Pseudorhodoplanes sinuspersici: one gene and its partner. The protein of the gene in region 2 interacts with the protein of the main gene of each other region in a pairwise test. Links are inferred from orthologs where the notes say so. Each region holds a gene or a part of one and is shown on either strand. Other genes may lie near its edges.

Evidence for each region.
Region 1: the proteins of CAK95_RS22235 (region 2) and CAK95_RS07440 interact in binary tests that used the Escherichia coli proteins (3 or more experiments, as listed by UniProt). The link is inferred for Pseudorhodoplanes sinuspersici from one-to-one orthologs.

Annotation. Positions count from the first base shown.
Region 1 is NZ_CP021112.1:1,506,194-1,514,856, forward strand. What follows is about bases 462-3,406. They hold CAK95_RS07440 (primosomal protein N'), read right to left. Parts: upstream 3,046-3,406; coding sequence 877-3,045; downstream 462-876. Other genes in these bases: CAK95_RS07435 (hypothetical protein), read right to left, coding at 462-847; CAK95_RS07445 (tyrosine recombinase XerC), read left to right, coding at 3,115-3,406. Outside these bases: more of CAK95_RS07435, read right to left, coding at 1-461; more of CAK95_RS07445, read left to right, coding at 3,407-4,068; CAK95_RS07450 (hypothetical protein), read left to right, coding at 4,135-4,590; CAK95_RS07455 (hypothetical protein), read left to right, coding at 4,660-4,902; CAK95_RS07460 (SDR family NAD(P)-dependent oxidoreductase), read right to left, coding at 4,956-5,720; lpdA (dihydrolipoyl dehydrogenase), read right to left, coding at 5,770-7,170; odhB (2-oxoglutarate dehydrogenase complex dihydrolipoyllysine-residue succinyltransferase), read right to left, coding at 7,320-8,585.
Region 2 is NZ_CP021112.1:4,556,036-4,564,710, reverse strand. Bases 1,584-4,540 are described here. They hold CAK95_RS22235 (single-stranded DNA-binding protein), read right to left. Parts: upstream 3,330-4,540; coding sequence 2,838-3,329; downstream 1,584-2,837. Other genes in these bases: ligD (DNA ligase D), read right to left, coding at 3,529-4,540; CAK95_RS22240 (MarC family protein), read left to right, coding at 2,203-2,826; gyrA (DNA gyrase subunit A), read right to left, coding at 1,584-2,018. Also shown: more of gyrA, read right to left, coding at 1-1,583; more of ligD, read right to left, coding at 4,541-6,228; non-homologous end joining protein Ku, read right to left, coding at 6,241-7,152; CAK95_RS22220 (outer membrane protein), read left to right, coding at 7,524-8,297; CAK95_RS22215 (outer membrane protein), read left to right, coding at 8,521-8,675. UniProt on the Escherichia coli protein: Plays an important role in DNA replication, recombination and repair. Binds to ssDNA and to an array of partner proteins to recruit them to their sites of action during DNA metabolism. Acts as a sliding platform that migrates on DNA via reptation.

The DNA of each region.
Region 1 (8,663 bases), 3.1 Mb from region 2 along the record:
TTGGAATTCCGGGAACAATGATTTCATGGAATAAACTAATATCGTTTTGGCTGATATTTCGACGCAAGAATTCAAAGTGATTCTTCTCCATTATCCTGGAGCTCAGAGACGATGTTACAGGCTCAGCCATATAGTAAGCGGCGTAGACAGTATCCGCTCTCGCCATTTGTATGTAATTTAAGATGAGCGCCTCGTTGAGCGAGCCATCCGATAAAGGGACGATCGTATGAAAAGCTTGATTAAGGTCGTGGAAATTCAAATCGCTGTCGACGAAAAGCTCGCCGTTTGAACCTCTGATAATTCTAAAGTGAAATGGCAAGAGTGGATCAAATCCCGGCACCAGCTCGATAAGGATTGCACGCACCGCTTTAGACAGAAACGCCTGGTCCTGCACATCCTGTCTTGCGAAATCAGGAATTATCTTCGATTTTTCCGGCACTCCTCTAAATCGATGAAGCTCAGTTTTATCGGTAAAAATTTTTGAAAGCTTTCGCGTCTCTGCCGAGTTCCCATGCTCACGAACTAGCGCCTCCTCTATTTCTTCTTGATGACTCTTTAATCGTTTTCCTTTTGCTGTTTGGCTCACATTAAATACGCCGAAATCATGCGATTGCGGCAAGCCGCTAGTGAGCACACCAAAATTTTCGCGACTATACGCAATTCTAAGCCATTCATTATCGAGAAGCACCTTGAGTAGATCAGCTGACAGCAGCCTAGAAAGTGAAACAACGGACGAGCGGTCCAACAGAAGTTGCGTCTGACCATAAAAAAACATCGTCTCAGCTAACAGGCCTAAATCGGCATGATGCTTCACACCAACGCGGTATATAAGAGACTTTTCGAACATGACCTTCAGTCCATAAAATCTTGGCGACTTCAATAAAAACTCTGCGGATCGATATCGACTTCCAGCTTCAAACTGCCCCGCGTCTTCGGCGCATGGGCCAACCAGCCGCGCATGAAGTGTGAGAGATCGTAATTGCGCGGCGATTTGATCAAGAGACGAAAGCGATAGCGCCCACGCACCACCGCGAGCGGCGCTTCGGCGGGGCCGAGCACGCGCACGCTTTCATCGAGCGGCGACGCCGCTGCGAGCTTGCGCGCGAAGCTTTCGGTCTCGTGCCGGTCGCCGCCTGAAACGACAATCGCCGCCAGGCGACCGAACGGCGGATAGCCGGTCGCTTCGCGCGAGGCGATTTCGGTGTCGTAGAACGCCGCGCGATCGCCGGAAATGATCGCACGCATCACCGGATGCTCCGGCTGATGCGTCTGCAGGAAGCCCTGGCCGTAACCGGTTTCGCGGCCGGCCCGTCCGGCCACCTGATGCAGAAGCTGAAACGTGCGCTCGGCCGCGCGCGGATCGCCATTCGCCAATCCGAGATCGGCATCGACAATGCCGACGAGATTGAGCTTCGGGAAATGATGGCCCTTGGCCACAAGCTGCGTGCCGATGATGATGTCGAAGCGGCCTTCGGCAACGCCTTCCAGTTCCTCGCGCAGGCGCTCGACCGATTCAAACAGGTCGCTCGACAGCACGATGGTGCGCGCCTCCGGAAACAGGTTCGCCACTTCCTCCTGCAGGCGCTCGACGCCAGGGCCGACCGGCGCGAACGAATCCTTGGCATCGCATTTCGGGCAGACCGCCGGCGGCGGCATCGAGAAGCCGCAATGGTGACAGACGAGGCGGCGCTTGAACCGGTGATCGACCAGCCAGGCATCACAATTTTGACACGCCAGCCGGTAGCCGCAGGAGCGGCAGAGCGTCAGCGGAGCATAGCCCCGACGATTGAGGAAAAGAAGCGCTTGCTCCTTCTTCTCCAGCGCGAGCTTCACGGCTTCTACGAGCATGGGCGCAATGAAGCGATTTCGTGGCGGGCCTTCGGTGCGCAGATCGATCGCCTCGATATGCGGCAGATGTTGTCCCCCAAAACGTTCCGGCAATGCGAGCCGCTTGTAGCGGCCGCGCCGAGCATTGACTTCGGTTTCGACCGACGGCGTTGCCGATGCCAGCACCACGGGAATTTTCGCAAGATGTCCCCGGACAATCGCCATGTCGCGCGCGTGATAATGCACGCCGTCTTCCTGCTTGTAGGCAGGGTCGTGCTCTTCATCGACGATGATCAGACCAAGGTCGGCATAGGGCAGGAACAACGCCGAGCGCGCGCCGACAATCACCGAAACTTCGTTCTGGGCAATCGCAGACCATGTGCGCGCGCGCTTGCGCGAACCGAGTTGTGAATGCCATTCGGCGGGGCGCACGCCGAACCGCGCTTCGAAGCGATTGAGGAATTGCGTGGTCAGCGCAATTTCCGGCATCAGGATGAGCGTCTGACGCCCTTTGCGGATGTTGTCGGCGATGGCCTCGAAGTAGACTTCGGTCTTGCCGGAGCCGGTGACGCCGTCGACCAGGAACGCGGAAAATCCGCCGTTCAACGCCTCTTTCAGCGTCTGCGCCGCAACATTCTGCGCATCGGATAATTCCGGAAGATTATGATCAGGATCCGGGACTTTCGCCACGGCTTCCGGGGGGATTACGAGGGTTTCCAGCGTTCCTTCGTCGATCAGGCCGTCGATGACGCCCGCCGATACGCCGGCTTCCTGCGCGGCCTCGCTTTTCAGCCGCGTCATACCATCGGCCAAGGCATTGAGAACGCGGGCCCGCGCCGCCGTCATCCGCTGCGGCTTGGGACCCGCGAGCCGCACGCCGACCCGCTCGCGCTCCGGGCCAAGATGCTGGCCCATGCGCAGTGCCATATTCAGCACTGTCCCCCGCGACCCCAGTGTGTAATCGGCCACCCAATCGATGAACTGGCGCAACTCCTCACGCAGCGGCGGCACGTCGAGCTTGGCGTCTACATCCTTGAGTTTGTTGTGCAATCCGGGACGCGGATGGCCTTCGCCCCAGACCACGCCGGCATATTCATTCGGGCCCAGCGGCACCGCGACGACATCGCCTGGCGCAAGCGTCATCCCCGCGGGAACGCGGTAGGAATAGGCCCGGTCGAGCGCCACCGGCACCACCACATCGACTATCTTCATCGTCATAAGGCGGAGACACTCACCCGATTCCGGGCCCTTAAGGAAGGGTGAAGGAAGGCGGTGAGATAAGGCGGGATGCCAGAACATCAAACAGAGCTGCCCTTCTCGCCTGAGATTTCTGCAGAACTTCTGCGATGGCTGGCCTTTCTCGGCGACCAGAAAAGAATGTCGCCCAAGACCCTCGAGGCCTACCGGCGCGACGTCACCCAGTTCCTCCTCTTCATGACCGAGCATCTCGGTGAGCAGCCCTCGCTGAGAAATCTCGCCGCGCTGGCGCCGCGCGATGTGCGCGCCTTCATGGCATCTCGCCGATCGCAAGGCATCGGCGCGCGAACGCTGATGCGGCAACTCGCCGGTGCGCGATCCTTTGCGCGATTTCTCGAACGCGACGGCAAGGGCAAGGTCGGCGCGCTCAATGCCGTGCGCGCGCCCAAGCTTTCCAAGACCTTGCCAAAACCGCTCACCGTGCCGTCGGCCCGACGCGTCTCCGACATCGGCCTGCGCGCGGGCGAAGAGCGTGAGCCATGGATCTTCGCGCGTGATGCGGCGGTGCTGGCGCTGCTCTATGGCTCCGGCCTCCGTATTTCCGAAGCGCTCGGATTGTCCGGCAAAGATGTCCCCGCACCCGGACAAGGCGATACGATTATTGTCACCGGCAAGGGCAACAAGACGCGCATGGTGCCGGTGCTGCCACAGGTGCTGACGCTGGTGGCCGACTATATCGCACTCTGCCCTTACGATTTATCCGACGACGAACCTCTCTTTGTCGGCGCCAAGGGCGGACAGTTATCACCCCGCATCATTCAACTGACGATGGAGCGGCTGCGCGGCGCGCTGGGCCTGCCGGATACGGCGACACCGCACGCGTTACGCCATTCCTTCGCGACGCATCTCTTGTCGCGCGGCGGCGACCTGCGTTCGATCCAGGAATTGCTGGGCCACGCCTCGCTATCGACGACGCAAATCTACACCGCGGTCGATACCGAACGGCTGCTCGACGCATATAAGGCCGCGCATCCGCGCGCCTGAAGGCCCTTCATTACCGGCGACAACACGTTTATACGCATGCGGATATTCGCATCGCGGAGTTATTTCATGCGTCTGATTGCCCTCGTCATATTACTGGCCAGCACACAAACCGCACTCGCCACCGGCGGCTTTTCCTGCAGCATCGATGACAAGGTCGTGAACTTTGAAGCGGCAGCTGTTGTCAGCCACAGCGTTGGTGAACAGATTCCCCAGGTCAGGGCGGAGCTTGAAATCCGTGCACCCGGCACGCCGGACGACCTCCGCAAGCTCGATCTCAGCGAGCATGTGACCCAGAAGTGGTATTACGACCGCGATCTCAAACTACGCTTCTATCGGGAGCGTGAAGGCGATAAGGCGCATGGCTATGTCGAACTCGTCATTCAAGCTCGGCGCAAAAAAGGCCAGGACGAGACCAGCTATAGTGGCAACTACGTTCTGATGGTCCACGATCTCGGCCCGGCTGGCGGCTCGGAAGGCAAGACAACTACGCGGCGCGGCCGCGTGGCCTGCTCGGGCGAATAAGACTCAAATTTTCGCCGGCAACCGGACATCGCCGAAAGCGTTATTATTCCCGTAAGGGAGTTATGCGTCATGAAAAACCATATCATTGCTTTGGTCGAGGCTGTGCGGCTCGCCCGTCTTGAACTGGATTGTTATCGTGACCCCGATTGCGGCGCTTCGGCCGAATGGACGATCGGCCGGCTGGGCGAACTTCTCGAAAGCAAGGACGTCAACGAGGCGATGGCTGCACTCGTTCCGGGTGAGGAGAGCCCTTCGATCGTGCCCGAAGAACCGGTGAATCTGAAAGTGCCGTATCCCTGGCGGTCGCATTAGGCAGCGCTTTCCGCGGGATAAGCGGGAGAAAAAAATCGCGCGCTGACGTATGATTAAACCCGCACCATACCGCCATCGACGTAGATCGTCTGTCCCGTCATGAAAGCCGCATCGTCGCTCGCAAGAAACGAGACGACGCCGGCAAGATCGCTCGGCACCTGCACGCGCTTGATCGCCTGCAGGTTTGCGAGAGCCAGAAATTCCTCATCCATGCTCTCGCGGCCAGCACGCGGTTGCCGGCCTTCCGTGCCAGGAGTGCGCGTGAGGCTCGGCGCCACCGCATTCACTGTCACGCCGTCATTGCCGAATTCGGTGGCGAGCGCGCGCGTCAGACCAACGACACCGCCCTTGCTGGCGATGTAGTGCGTGTATCCTGACGCCACCACATTGAACGTGCTCGACGAGATGTTGATCACCCGGCCCCATCCGCGCCGCTTCATCCCCGGCATGAAAGCCTTGGCCGTCAGGAAGACCGCATCGAGATTGAGCGCCATCACACGCCGCCAATCTGCGAAGGTGATCTGATCGAAGGGTTGGATCGGATAGATGCCAGCATTGTTGACGAGGATGTCGCAACACCCGAACCGCCGGTCGACTTCCATAGCGAGATAACCGACCGCCTCTTCCGAGGTGATATCACAAATCACCGGCATCGCTTCGCGGCCGGCAGCTTCCACCATCTTCGCCGTCTCATCGCACGGCTTGATGTCGACCAGCACGACATGCGCACCGTCCTGCGCAAACCTTTGCGCAAAGGCTTGCCCGAAGCCGACGGCGGCCCCGGTAACGAGTGCAATTTTGTTTTGCAGTGAGGGCATCTCGCGCTCCAGCGCTTGCTTTCCCCGCCAGAGCGGGGAAGGAGAACCCTCACATATGAATCGCGCGCTTGTCGACCGCGAGCGCGGCTTCTTTCACTGCTTCGGGCAGCGTCGGATGCGCATGGCAGGTGCGGGCGATATCTTCCGATGATGCGCCGAATTCCATCGCCACCGCCGCTTCCGCGATCATGTTGCCGGCGTCGGCACCGACGATATGAACGCCGAGCACACGATCGGTCTTGGCATCGGCGAGGATCTTCACGAAGCCTTCGGTCTGCTGATTGGCTTTGGCGCGGCCGTTCGCGGTGAACGGGAATTTTCCGACATTGTAAGCGTGATTTTCCGCCTTTAGATCGTCTTCGGATTTGCCGACCGACGCGATCTCCGGATAGGTGTAAACCACCGCCGGGATGACATCGTAGTTCACATGTCCGGCCTGTCCGGCGATGATCTCGGAAACGGCGACGCCTTCGTCTTCCGCCTTGTGCGCCAGCATCGGACCCGCGATCACGTCACCGATGGCATAGATGCCCGGCACATTGGTCGCGAAATGCGCATCGGTCTTGACCCGGCCGCGTTCGTCGAGCGCCACGCCGACCTCTTGCAGACCGAGGCCCTCGATGTACGGCACGCGACCGATGGCAACGAGCACCACGTCGGCATCGAGCGTTTCAGTCTCTCCTCCTTTTGCCGGCTCCACGTTCACTTTCAGCTTCTTGCCGGACGTATCAACGCTGGTGACTTTCGAGCCGAGCTTGAAGGTCATGCCCTGTTTTTCGAACAGGCGCTGCGACTGACGTGCGACCTCTGAGTCCATGCCAGGCAGAATGCGATCGAGGAATTCCACGACCGTCACCTGTGCACCGAGCCTCCGCCACACAGAGCCAAGCTCAAGCCCGATCACGCCGGCGCCGATCACCAGAAGCTTCTCCGGCACCTTCTCGAGCGTCAATGCACCGGTGGACGACACGACGCGCTTCTCATCAATCGTGATACCCTTGAGCTGCGTCACATCGGAGCCGGTGGCAATCACGATGTTCTTGGTCTCCAGCGTCTGCGTTTTGCCGTCGGCCGCCTTCACCTCGACCTTGCCCGGCGCCGTGATGCGGCCGGCGCCGTAGACAACGTCGATCTTGTTCTTCTTCATCAGGAAGTCGACGCCCTTGACGTTGCCGTCAACCGCCTCGTCCTTGAAGACTAGCATCTGCTTCAGATCGAGCTTGGGCTTGCTGACACCGATGCCCATCTTCGCGAAAGCGTGACCGGCCTCCTCGAACAATTCGGATGCATGCAGCAGCGCCTTCGACGGAATGCAGCCGATATTCAGGCAGGTGCCGCCAAGGCTTGCGCGCTTTTCGACGACAGCCACTTTCATGCCGAGCTGCGCCGCACGAATGGCGCAGACATAACCGCCGGGGCCAGTACCAATGACGATGAGATCGTAGGACATACAAAAACTCCGAAATTCTCGGTCGTCATGCCCGCGCTCGTCGCGGGCATCCACGTCTTGGGTCGATATTCAGACGTGGATGGCCGGGACATAAGGCGTTAAAGACGCCGTCTTCGACGGCTTATGCCCGGCCATGACGGAGGAAAACGTTAAAGATCCAGAACCAGCCGCGCCGGATCTTCCAGCACATCCTTCACCCGCACAAGGAAGGTCACCGCTTCGCGGCCATCGACGATGCGGTGATCGTAGGAGAGCGCCAGATACATCATCGGACGAATCTCGACCTTGCCGCCAATGGCGACCGGGCGCTCCTGAATCTTGTGCATGCCGAGAATGCCCGATTGCGGCGCATTGAGAATTGGCGTCGACATCAGCGAACCGTACACACCACCATTCGAGATGGTGAAGGTGCCGCCCTGCATCTCCTCGATCTTGAGCTGGCCATCGCGCGCACGCCGGCCGACAGCGGCAATGTCCTTCTCGATCTGCGCCAGCGACTTGTGATCGCAGTCGCGGATCACCGGCACGACAAGGCCCTTCTCGGTGCCGACCGCCACGCCGATGTGATAGTAATTCTTGTAGATGATGTCGGTGCCGTCGATCTCGGCATTGACGGCCGGGATGTCTTTGAGTGCCTGCACGCAAGCGCGCACGAAGAAGCCCATGAAGCCCATCTTCACGCCATGCTTCTTCTCGAACGCATCCTTGTACTGATTGCGCAGCTCCATCACCGCCTTCATGTCGACCTCATTGAAGGTCGTCAGCATGGCCGCCGTGTTCTGCGCATCCTTCAGGCGGCGGGCGATGGTCTGGCGCAGACGCGTCATTTTCACGCGCTCTTCACGCGCGGCATCGTCAGCCGGCGACGGCGCACGCACCTGCATCGGTGCCGATGCAGCAACCGGCGTCGGCGCCGAAGCGGCGCGCTCGATCGCGGCCAGCATGTCGCCCTTGGTGACGCGGCCATCCTTGCCGCTGCCGGGAACGGTCGAGGCATCGATACCGGACTCGGCCGACAGCTTGCGCACCGACGGCGGCACCGGCATCTCGCCTGACGGTTTCGGCGTCTGATTTTCCAGCTTGTCCTGCGCGCGGGGTTTTACTTCCTCATCGGCCGCCTTGATCGGCGCCGTGGTGCTTTGCTTTTTGTCAGGCGCGCCTGTGGTCGCCGCAGCGCCTGCACCAGCCTTGATCTGACCGAGCAGCGCGCCGACCGCAACGGTCTCGCCGTCTTTCACCGCGATCGCTTCGAGTACGCCGGCGGCGGGCGCCGGCACCTCGATCGTCACCTTGTCGGTTTCAAGTTCGACCAACGGCTCGTCGACAGCGACGGCATCGCCGGGCTTCTTGAACCACTTGCCGATAGTCGCCTCGGTGACGGATTCGCCGAGGGTGGGAACGCGGATGTCGGTCATAATTAGCCCTTCAGTTTTTCTTTCACCCTCCCCTGGAGGGGGAGGGTCGCCGTGAGCAAAGCGAGCGGCCGGGTGGGG
Region 2 (8,675 bases):
CCGGACGGACGCACGTCGGCGAAATCGGACAGCTTGTTACGTCGCACGGTGCCGCTGGTGGTCGCGAACATCACATCGAGTTCGGACCACGTCGTCTCGTCTTCCGGCAACGGCATGATGGTGGTGATGCGCTCGCCCTGCGCCAGCGGCAGGATATTGATCAGCGCCTTGCCGCGCGCCTGTGGTGCTGCCACCGGCAGCTTCCAGACCTTCAGCTTGTAGACGCGGCCGAGCGAGGAGAAATACAGCATCGGCGCGTGGGTCGAGGCCACGAACAGCCGCGCGACGAAATCCTCGTCCCGTGTCTGCATGCCGGCACGGCCTTTGCCGCCGCGGCGCTGCGCCCGATAGGTCGAGAGCGGCACGCGCTTGATGTAACCCTGATGCGAGACGGTGACGACCATGTCCTCGCGGTGGATGAGATCTTCCTCCTCCACCTCGTCCATCTGTTCGACGATCTCGGTGCGGCGCGGCGTCGCGAAGGCGTCCCTCACTTCCGCCAGTTCGTCCTTGACGATCTGCTGGATCCGCGCGCGCGAGCGCAGGATATCGAGATAATTGCTGATCTCGGCCGCCAGCTTGTCCAGTTCGGCCTGGATTTCCTCGACGCCGAGCGCGGTCAGGCGCTGCAGCCGCAGGTCGAGAATGGCGCGTGCCTGGGTCTCGGAGAGCTTGTAGGTGCCGTCTTCGTTGATGCGGTGACGCGGATCGTCGATCAGCGTGATCATCGCCTCGACATCCCGGGCCGGCCAGTCGCGCGCGATCAACGCCTCGCGCGCCGCGTTGGCGTCTTTCGATGCCCGGATCAGCCGGATGATCTCGTCGATATTGGCGACGGCGATGGCCAGACCGACCAACACATGCGCGCGGTCGCGCGCCTTGTTGAGCAGGAATTTGGTGCGCCGCGACACCACCTCTTCGCGGAACGCCAGGAAGGACGACAACAGGTCCTTCAGGTTCATCAGCAGCGGGCGGCCACCATCCAGCGCCACCATATTGGCGCCGAACGAGGTCTGCAGCGGCGTGTAGCGATAAAGCTGGTTCAGCACGACATCGGGAATGGCATCGCGCTTCAGTTCGATGACGACGCGATAGCCTTCGCGGTTGGACTCGTCGCGCAGGTCGGCGACACCCTCGATCTTCTTCTCGCGCACCAGTTCGGCGATGCGCTCAACCATTGTGGCTTTGTTCACCTGATACGGGATTTCGGTGACGACGATGGCTTCCCGCTCCTTGCGGACCGTCTCCATCTCGACCTTGCCGCGCATCATGATCGAGCCGCGGCCGGTGTGATAAGCGTTGCGGATGCCGCCGCGGCCAAGGATCACGCCGCCGGTCGGGAAATCGGGTCCCGGAATGATCGCGTTGAGGTCGTCGATCGAGATCGCCGGATCGTCGATCATCGCGACGCAAGCGTCGATCAGTTCGCCGAGATTATGCGGCGGAATATTGGTCGCCATGCCGACGGCGATGCCGCCGGCGCCATTGGCCAGAAGATTGGGGAAACGCGCCGGCAGAACCGCCGGCTCTCTTTCGTTGCCGTCATAGTTCGGATTGAAATCGACGGTGTCGCTGTCGATGTCGGCCAGAAGCGACATCGCCGGACGCGCCAGGCGCGATTCTGTATAACGCATCGCCGCGGGTGGATCGCCGTCGACCGAGCCGAAATTGCCCTGCCCGTCGATCAGCATCAGGCGCATGGAGAAATCCTGCGCCATACGCACCAGCGAGTCATAGATCGCCTGGTCGCCGTGCGGGTGATATTTACCCATCACGTCACCGACGATACGCGCCGATTTCACGTATTTCTTGTCGGGCGTATGCCCCTGCTCGTTCATCGAATAGAGGATGCGCCGATGCACGGGCTTGAGGCCGTCACGCGCGTCCGGCAGCGCACGCGAGACGATCACGCTCATGGCGTAATCGAGATACGAGCGCTTCATTTCCTCCGTGATCGACACGGGGCGAATATCCGGCGGCAGGGAGCCTCCGGACGCGGGATTTTCAGGTTCAGACAAGGAATTTTTCCAGCAGAATTCGGCTGGCGCTCCCATAGCCGATTCACGTCGCCAAAGCCAACACTTTTATGACGGAAACCTCGTAAATTTCTCTTATATTTCAAATTGTTAGGCGACCCTTTTTAGTCACCTACGAACCTGCCCCAGCATTGCCTTTTTTCACGCTTCGGGCGAGGCTCGTTGCATGCCGTTCGACTTCTTCATCTCGGCCCTCGTCACTCTGCTGGTTGTGGTCGATCCGCTCGGGCTCGTGCCGATCTTCGTCTCGTTGACGAAGGGGCTGCCGGCCAAGGCGCGCCGTCAGGTCGCGCTGCGCGCCAGCCTGATTGCCTTTGCCATCCTGTGCGGGGCAACGCTGATTGGCAGTTGGCTCCTGAACAAGCTGGGCATCGGCCTGCCGGCGTTCCGCATCGCCGGCGGCCTGCTGCTGTTCTCGATCGCCTCAGAAATGGTGTTCGGCGTGCGCATCGTGCGGAAATCGCATGAGGCGGAAGCGGCGATCGACGATCAGGTGCGCAATATCGCCGCCTTCCCGCTGGCGATCCCGCTGATGGCCGGCCCCGGCGCGATCACCGCCGCCATTCTCCTGGCTGGACGCGCCGGCCAGGACATCGTCCGCCTGGGCAGTCTGATTGCGGTCATCGCCATCGTGCTGATTTCGTGCCTGCTCGCCTTCATGATCGGCGCGCGACTGGCGAAACTGCTCGGCGTCACCGGCAACATCGTGCTGGAGCGCCTGCTCGGCGTCATCCTCGCCGCGCTCGCCGTGCAATTCGTGATCGACGGCGTGCGCGCGGCGTGGGCTTAACGCGGCCCGGGCTAGAACGGAATTTCGTCGTCCATGTCGCCGCGACCGCCGCCGCCAGCCATCGCCGGCCGGCGCGAGGCGGTCGGTCCGGGCGAGCCGAAATCGTCAGCCCCAGAATAATCGGACACGCGGTCACCACCGCCGCCACCGCTGCGGCCATCCAGCATGGTCAGCGTCGAGTTGAAGCCCTGCAGCACCACTTCGGTCGAGTATTTCTCGACGCCGTCCTTGTCGGTCCATTTGCGGGTCTGCAGCGCACCCTCGATGTAAACCTTGGCGCCCTTCTTCAGATATTGCTCGGCGACCTTGCACAGGCCCTCATTGAAGATCACCACGCGATGCCACTCGGTCTTTTCCTTGCGCTCGCCGGTCGCCTTGTCGCGCCAGGTGTCGGACGTCGCGATCGAGAGGTTGGCAATCGGCCGCCCGTCCTGCGTCCGGCGGATTTCGGGGTCCTTCCCGAGATTTCCTACCAGGATCACTTTGTTCACCGAACCCGCCATAACACTCTCCCGTTCAAACCGGCGCAATCCCGCACCCTAGTGCGTCGCGTCCGCCGCCGCTTGCCGCAGCAAGCCTTTTCCACAAGTGGTCGCGCACAAGGCCGGTTCAACACCATACCGTCAACAAAGTTCTCTTTTTGTTCTAGCAGCAAAAATACCGCTGCGCAACTCAAAGGCCTCCGGCATCGCGCGCTCGGCCCTACATCCTCGGCAGCGGCTGCCTGAGCTTGAAGTAGCCCGGCCAGGGATCGCTGCGGCCCAAAAACTTTGCCGCCTCGCCCACCGCCACCGGATGCGCATTGTCGAGCCGGGCCAGCTTCTGCCACGACACCGGCATCGCGACATAGGCACCTGGCCGCGCCCGCGTCGAGAACGGGCAGATCGCCGTCGCGCCGCGCTGGTTGCGCAGATAATCGACGAAGATCTTTCCCTTGCGCTTGGCCTTCGACATGTTGGCGACGAAACGGTCGGGATGCTCCTCCGCCATCACCCGCGCCAGCGCTTCGGCGAATTCGCGATGCTCGTCCCAGCTATGGCCGGGCTTGAGCGGTGCGACCACATGCACGCCCTTCCCGCCCGTCACCATCGGGAAGGATTCAAGACCGAGATCCTTCAGCCGGGCGCGCATCTCCTTCGCCGCTTCCCTGACATGTATGAAGTCGAGCCCCTCGTCGGGATCGAAATCGAAGATCAGCCGGTCCGGCTTCTCGACATCGTCGACATGGCAGCACCACAGATGCAGTTCCAGCACGCCCACCTGCACCGCGGCGATGAGCCCGCGCTCGTCCTCGATATAGAGATATTTGTCGGTGCCCGATTTCTCGCGAATGCTGATCGACTTGAACTCGCCGGGAAAGCCATCCGAGGCATGCTTCTGATAGAAGCACGATCCGCCGCTGCCACTCGGACAGCGCACGAGGCTGATCGGCCGGTCAACAATATGCGGCAGCATCGCATCGGCAATCGACAGATAATGATCGATCAACTCGCGCTTGGTGACGTCCTGGGCCGCGAACAGCACCTTATCGGGATGGGTGACGCGGACGCCTTCGATTTGCTCTGCACCGTCGCTGGCGGACGAACGGACAGGCTTGCGCGGGGCCGCCGCCTTCCGCCGCGCGCTGCTCGCTTTCGGCGCAGACTTGCTTGCCGCCTTCTTTGCGGATGTCGCAGCAGCCTTGGCCACCTTGCGTGTCGGCATCGGCGTCTCCTTCACGATCTCTTTTGCGGGCTTGTCGCTGCGCAATCCCTTGAACGACGCCTGCCGGACGAGGCCATCGCGCGTCCAGCCGCGAAAGGCGATTTCGGCGACGAGCTGCGGTTCGATGAACTTCGCGCGCCGCGCGATGTCCGGCGGCACATCCTTCACCGGCGGCGTCTTGCGCGCCAGCGCCTTGAACTGCTTCGACAGGCTTTCGAGTCCTGCCCCCGAATAGCCGCTGCCGACGCGCCCGGCATACCGATAATGATCGCCCTCGCGCACCGCCAGCAGCAAGGATGAGAATGGCCGTCCTGCCTTGGTCGATGGCCGCCAGCCGATGATGACGAATTCCTGCTCGAAACCGCATTTGCTTTTCAGCCAGCTCCGCGTGCGGCCCGAACGATACGGCGCACCGGCCTCTTTCGAGATCAGGCCTTCCAGCTTGAGCTTGCTCGCTTGCGCAAAGGTTTCTTCGCCATGACCGACCACGTGGTCGGAATAGATCAGCGGTCCCTTGCCGGCCGAGGATGACAAAAGATCGCGCAGTATGTCCTTGCGCTCGATCAACGGACGCTGGCGCAAATCCTTCCCATCGAGAAGCAACAGATCGAAGAGATAATAGGCCATGCGGCCCGCCCCTTCGCTCAGCGCATTCTGCAGCGCCCCGAAATCGGTACGGCCCTCCGCATCAGCAACGGCGATCTCGCCGTCCAGCAATGCGCTCTCGCAGGGAAGCTTCAGCAAGGCCGGGACCAGCGACCGGAATTTGTCGGTCCAATTCAGCGCGTTGCGCGTCCAGATCGCGACCTTGTCGCCGGCAACCGCCGCGACCGCGCGATAGCCGTCATATTTGATTTCGTGCAGCCAGTTATTTCCGCTTGGCGGGGCCTCGACCAGTGTTGCGAGCTGCGGCGCTATGAAGGCCGGCAGTCTTGCGATTGACGTTTTGCCTACGCTTGATGTTTTGCTTGGCGGCTTTTCGCTTGACTGACTTAAGGACTTTTTTTTTGAGCCGCTGGCGCTTTTCGTTCTCGCCGGTCCCGCAATGATCTCTTCGACTTCCGAAGACCCACGTGAAGACCCGCGCCCGTTTCCCCGGTTCGATTGCCAGACCGTCTTGCCGGCGGCGATCTCATCCATTGCCCGGCCGGATTTCACGCTCGACGTCTCGCGCTCGACCGTCAGCTTGCCGGTCTTGCGCTCGTATTCGTCATGCTCCTTGATCAGCAGCCAATTGTCCTTGTCTTTGGGGCTGCGCCGGCGAAGTTTCACCAGCGCCCAGTTTCCCTTCAGCCGTTTGCCATACAATGTGAAGCCAAGCTTGCCCTTCTTCAGCGAGGCATCGACATCGTCTTCATGCGGCTCCCAGGTGCCGGTGTCCCACAGCATCACCGTGCCGCCGCCATATTGTCCTTCGGGAATCGTGCCTTCGAAATCGCCATATTCGATCGGATGATCCTCGACATGCACCGCAAGACGCTTGTCGTCGGGATTCTCGCTCGGTCCTTTCGGCACCGCCCAGCTCAGCAGCGTGCCGTTCCATTCCAGCCGGAAATCGTAATGCAGGCGTGATGCGTCATGCTTCTGGATCAGGTAGCGCAAACCGGTCGACTTGCGTTTGCCGACGACGCCCTTCGGCTCGGCCGTTAGCTTGAAGTCCCGCTTGGCGTGATAGTCGCGAAGGCTGCCGCGCGGCATGATGTGGTCCTGTTATGCCGCCCTGCGCCGGCCTGAGGTCTTGCGCGCGGATTTCTTGGCCGGCTTGCCTGTGGATTTGGTCTTGCGCGCAGCCTTGCGTGTGCCGCCAGATTCAGACTTCTCCGCCTTGGTTGTCTCGGCGCTGCCACCTCTGACACTGCGTTTCAAGGCATCCATGAGATTGATGACATTGGATGCCGGCGGCGCTTCCTCGATCTCGCGCGGCGGACGGTTTTCCTGCTTCGCCTTGATCAGTTCGCGCAGCGCAACCGTGTAGGTGTCCTTGAATTTCTCCGGATGGAATTCACCGGACTTCTTGTCGATCAATTCTTCCGCAAGATCGATCAGATCGGCGTCGACTTTCTTCGCCGGCACATCCTCGAACACCGTGTCCGCCTTCTTCACTTCGTCGGCGTAGCGCAGTGTCTCCATCAACAGGCCCTTGCCGAATGGCTTGATCGCAACGATCGAGCCCTGCCCGCGCACGACGATCTGGCCAAGCCCGATCTTGTTTGTTTTCTTCAGCGCATCGCGCAGGACGATATAGGCCTCTTCGGCATCTTCGTCTTCCTCGGATGGCAGGATATAGAACGGCTTCTCGAAATAGATCTGTTCGATCGCGTCGGCATCGACGAATTGCACGAGATCGATCGACTTCTTCGCTTCCAGTTTCACATCGGCGATTTCTTCGTCGGAGAGCAGCACATATTTGCCCTTCTCGACCTCATAACCTTTGACGATTTCATCAGTATCGACCGGACCGATGCCGGGCACGACCTTCTCGTAGCGGATGCGTTTTCCGCTCGGCTCGTGGATCTGATGAAAGGAAATTCGGCTTGACGTCTTGGTGGCCGACACCACTTCCACAGGGATTGAAACCAACGCCAATCGAATACGGCCGGACCAATACGCACGCGTGGCCATGGAGAACCCTTTTCCGAATCTACCCCGCCAACTGTCTTGAACGACTCGGAACAAACAAAGTTCCGCACAGCGCTCATAGAAGAAATAACTTCGCCATAAATTTTGCTTCGAAATTTCTGGAACGTAGTACCGCTCAGTTGTTGTCAACCCCTATCAACGCACCATCTTTGCAATTTGATGAGAATGTTGCAGAAAAGTCCTAGCGAGAAAACGCGTGATTGTTATTGTAACAACCTAGGCGATTGGCTGAACGTCGCTCAATTGCAACACAGTCGAATTTCGCTCTTTTGAGCTGAAACTAAATCGAAATGTTGTCGTTGATGCCGCGTTCGTTTTCTGACGTTGCGCTCGCAACATTGGGGGGTTTGAATATGCGGCTTCTCGTTTCAACAACCGTCGTCGCGGCGGCGCTCAGCTTCGGCGCGGCACAAGCTGCCGACATGGCTCGGCCGGTGTACAAGGCACCGCCGGCTCCGCCGCCGGTAACGATTTACAACTGGTCGGGTCTCTATATCGGCGGTCAGGTCGGCGGCGCATTCATGGATGCCGATTGGGCAACCGATGCGACGATCAACGGCCTCTTCATCAACAACACCCACAGCAAAGATAACTGGATCGCCGGTGGTCAGGTTGGCTGGCGCGGGCAATGGGGCAACTGGGTTCTCGGTGTCGAAGGCATGTGGTCCGGTACGGACCTGCAGATCACCGAAGCGTCGGTCGCGCTTGCCAATCTCGGCTTCCCGGATCGCTTCCGCACCACCGACATCGACCAGCTGTATTCAGTAACCGGTCAGATCGGTTATGCCTGGGATCGCTGGCTCGCTTACGCCAAGGGTGGCTGGGCCGGCGCCAGTGTCGAACTCTCCACGCTGAATGCGACGAACGGCGTCACCTCCTCCGTCTCTGGCAATGCCAGCGGCTGGACGGTTGGCGGCGGCGTTGAATATGCCTTCGCGCCGAACTGGAGCTTCGCGGTCGAATACAATTACTACGACCTGACGATGGGCGATAAGCTCACCACTCAAACCAATGGCTCCCCCGCCAGCTACATCGACTTCGATACGCAGATCCACACCATCATGGGCCGCCTGAACTACACCTTCAATTGGGGCAAGACCCCGGCCCCGGTGATGGCGAAATACTGATCCCCCGAGCGTTCATCCAACGATCAAAGGGCCGGCTTCACGCCGGCCCTTTTGTTTTGGCAGTGAGTCGGCGGCAAAAAAACACCTACACTGTCAAGCAACAAAATTTGCTCGAGCAAACAGAGGTTACGTTTTTTAATGAGCGTTGCTGAAACATCACGCTACTCCCACGGAATACATGTATATTGGCTGCACCAAGAGTTTTATGCCGACGGGGGACACCATGTGGCAAACTCGATTGGGAATCACAGCACTCATTGGTTACGCACTCTGTATGCCGGTCAGCGCGGCGGACTTGCGTCCCGCCTATAAGGCTCCTCCACCCGCGCCCGTTATTTACAACTGGACCGGTTTCTATATCGGCGGCTTCGCAGGTGG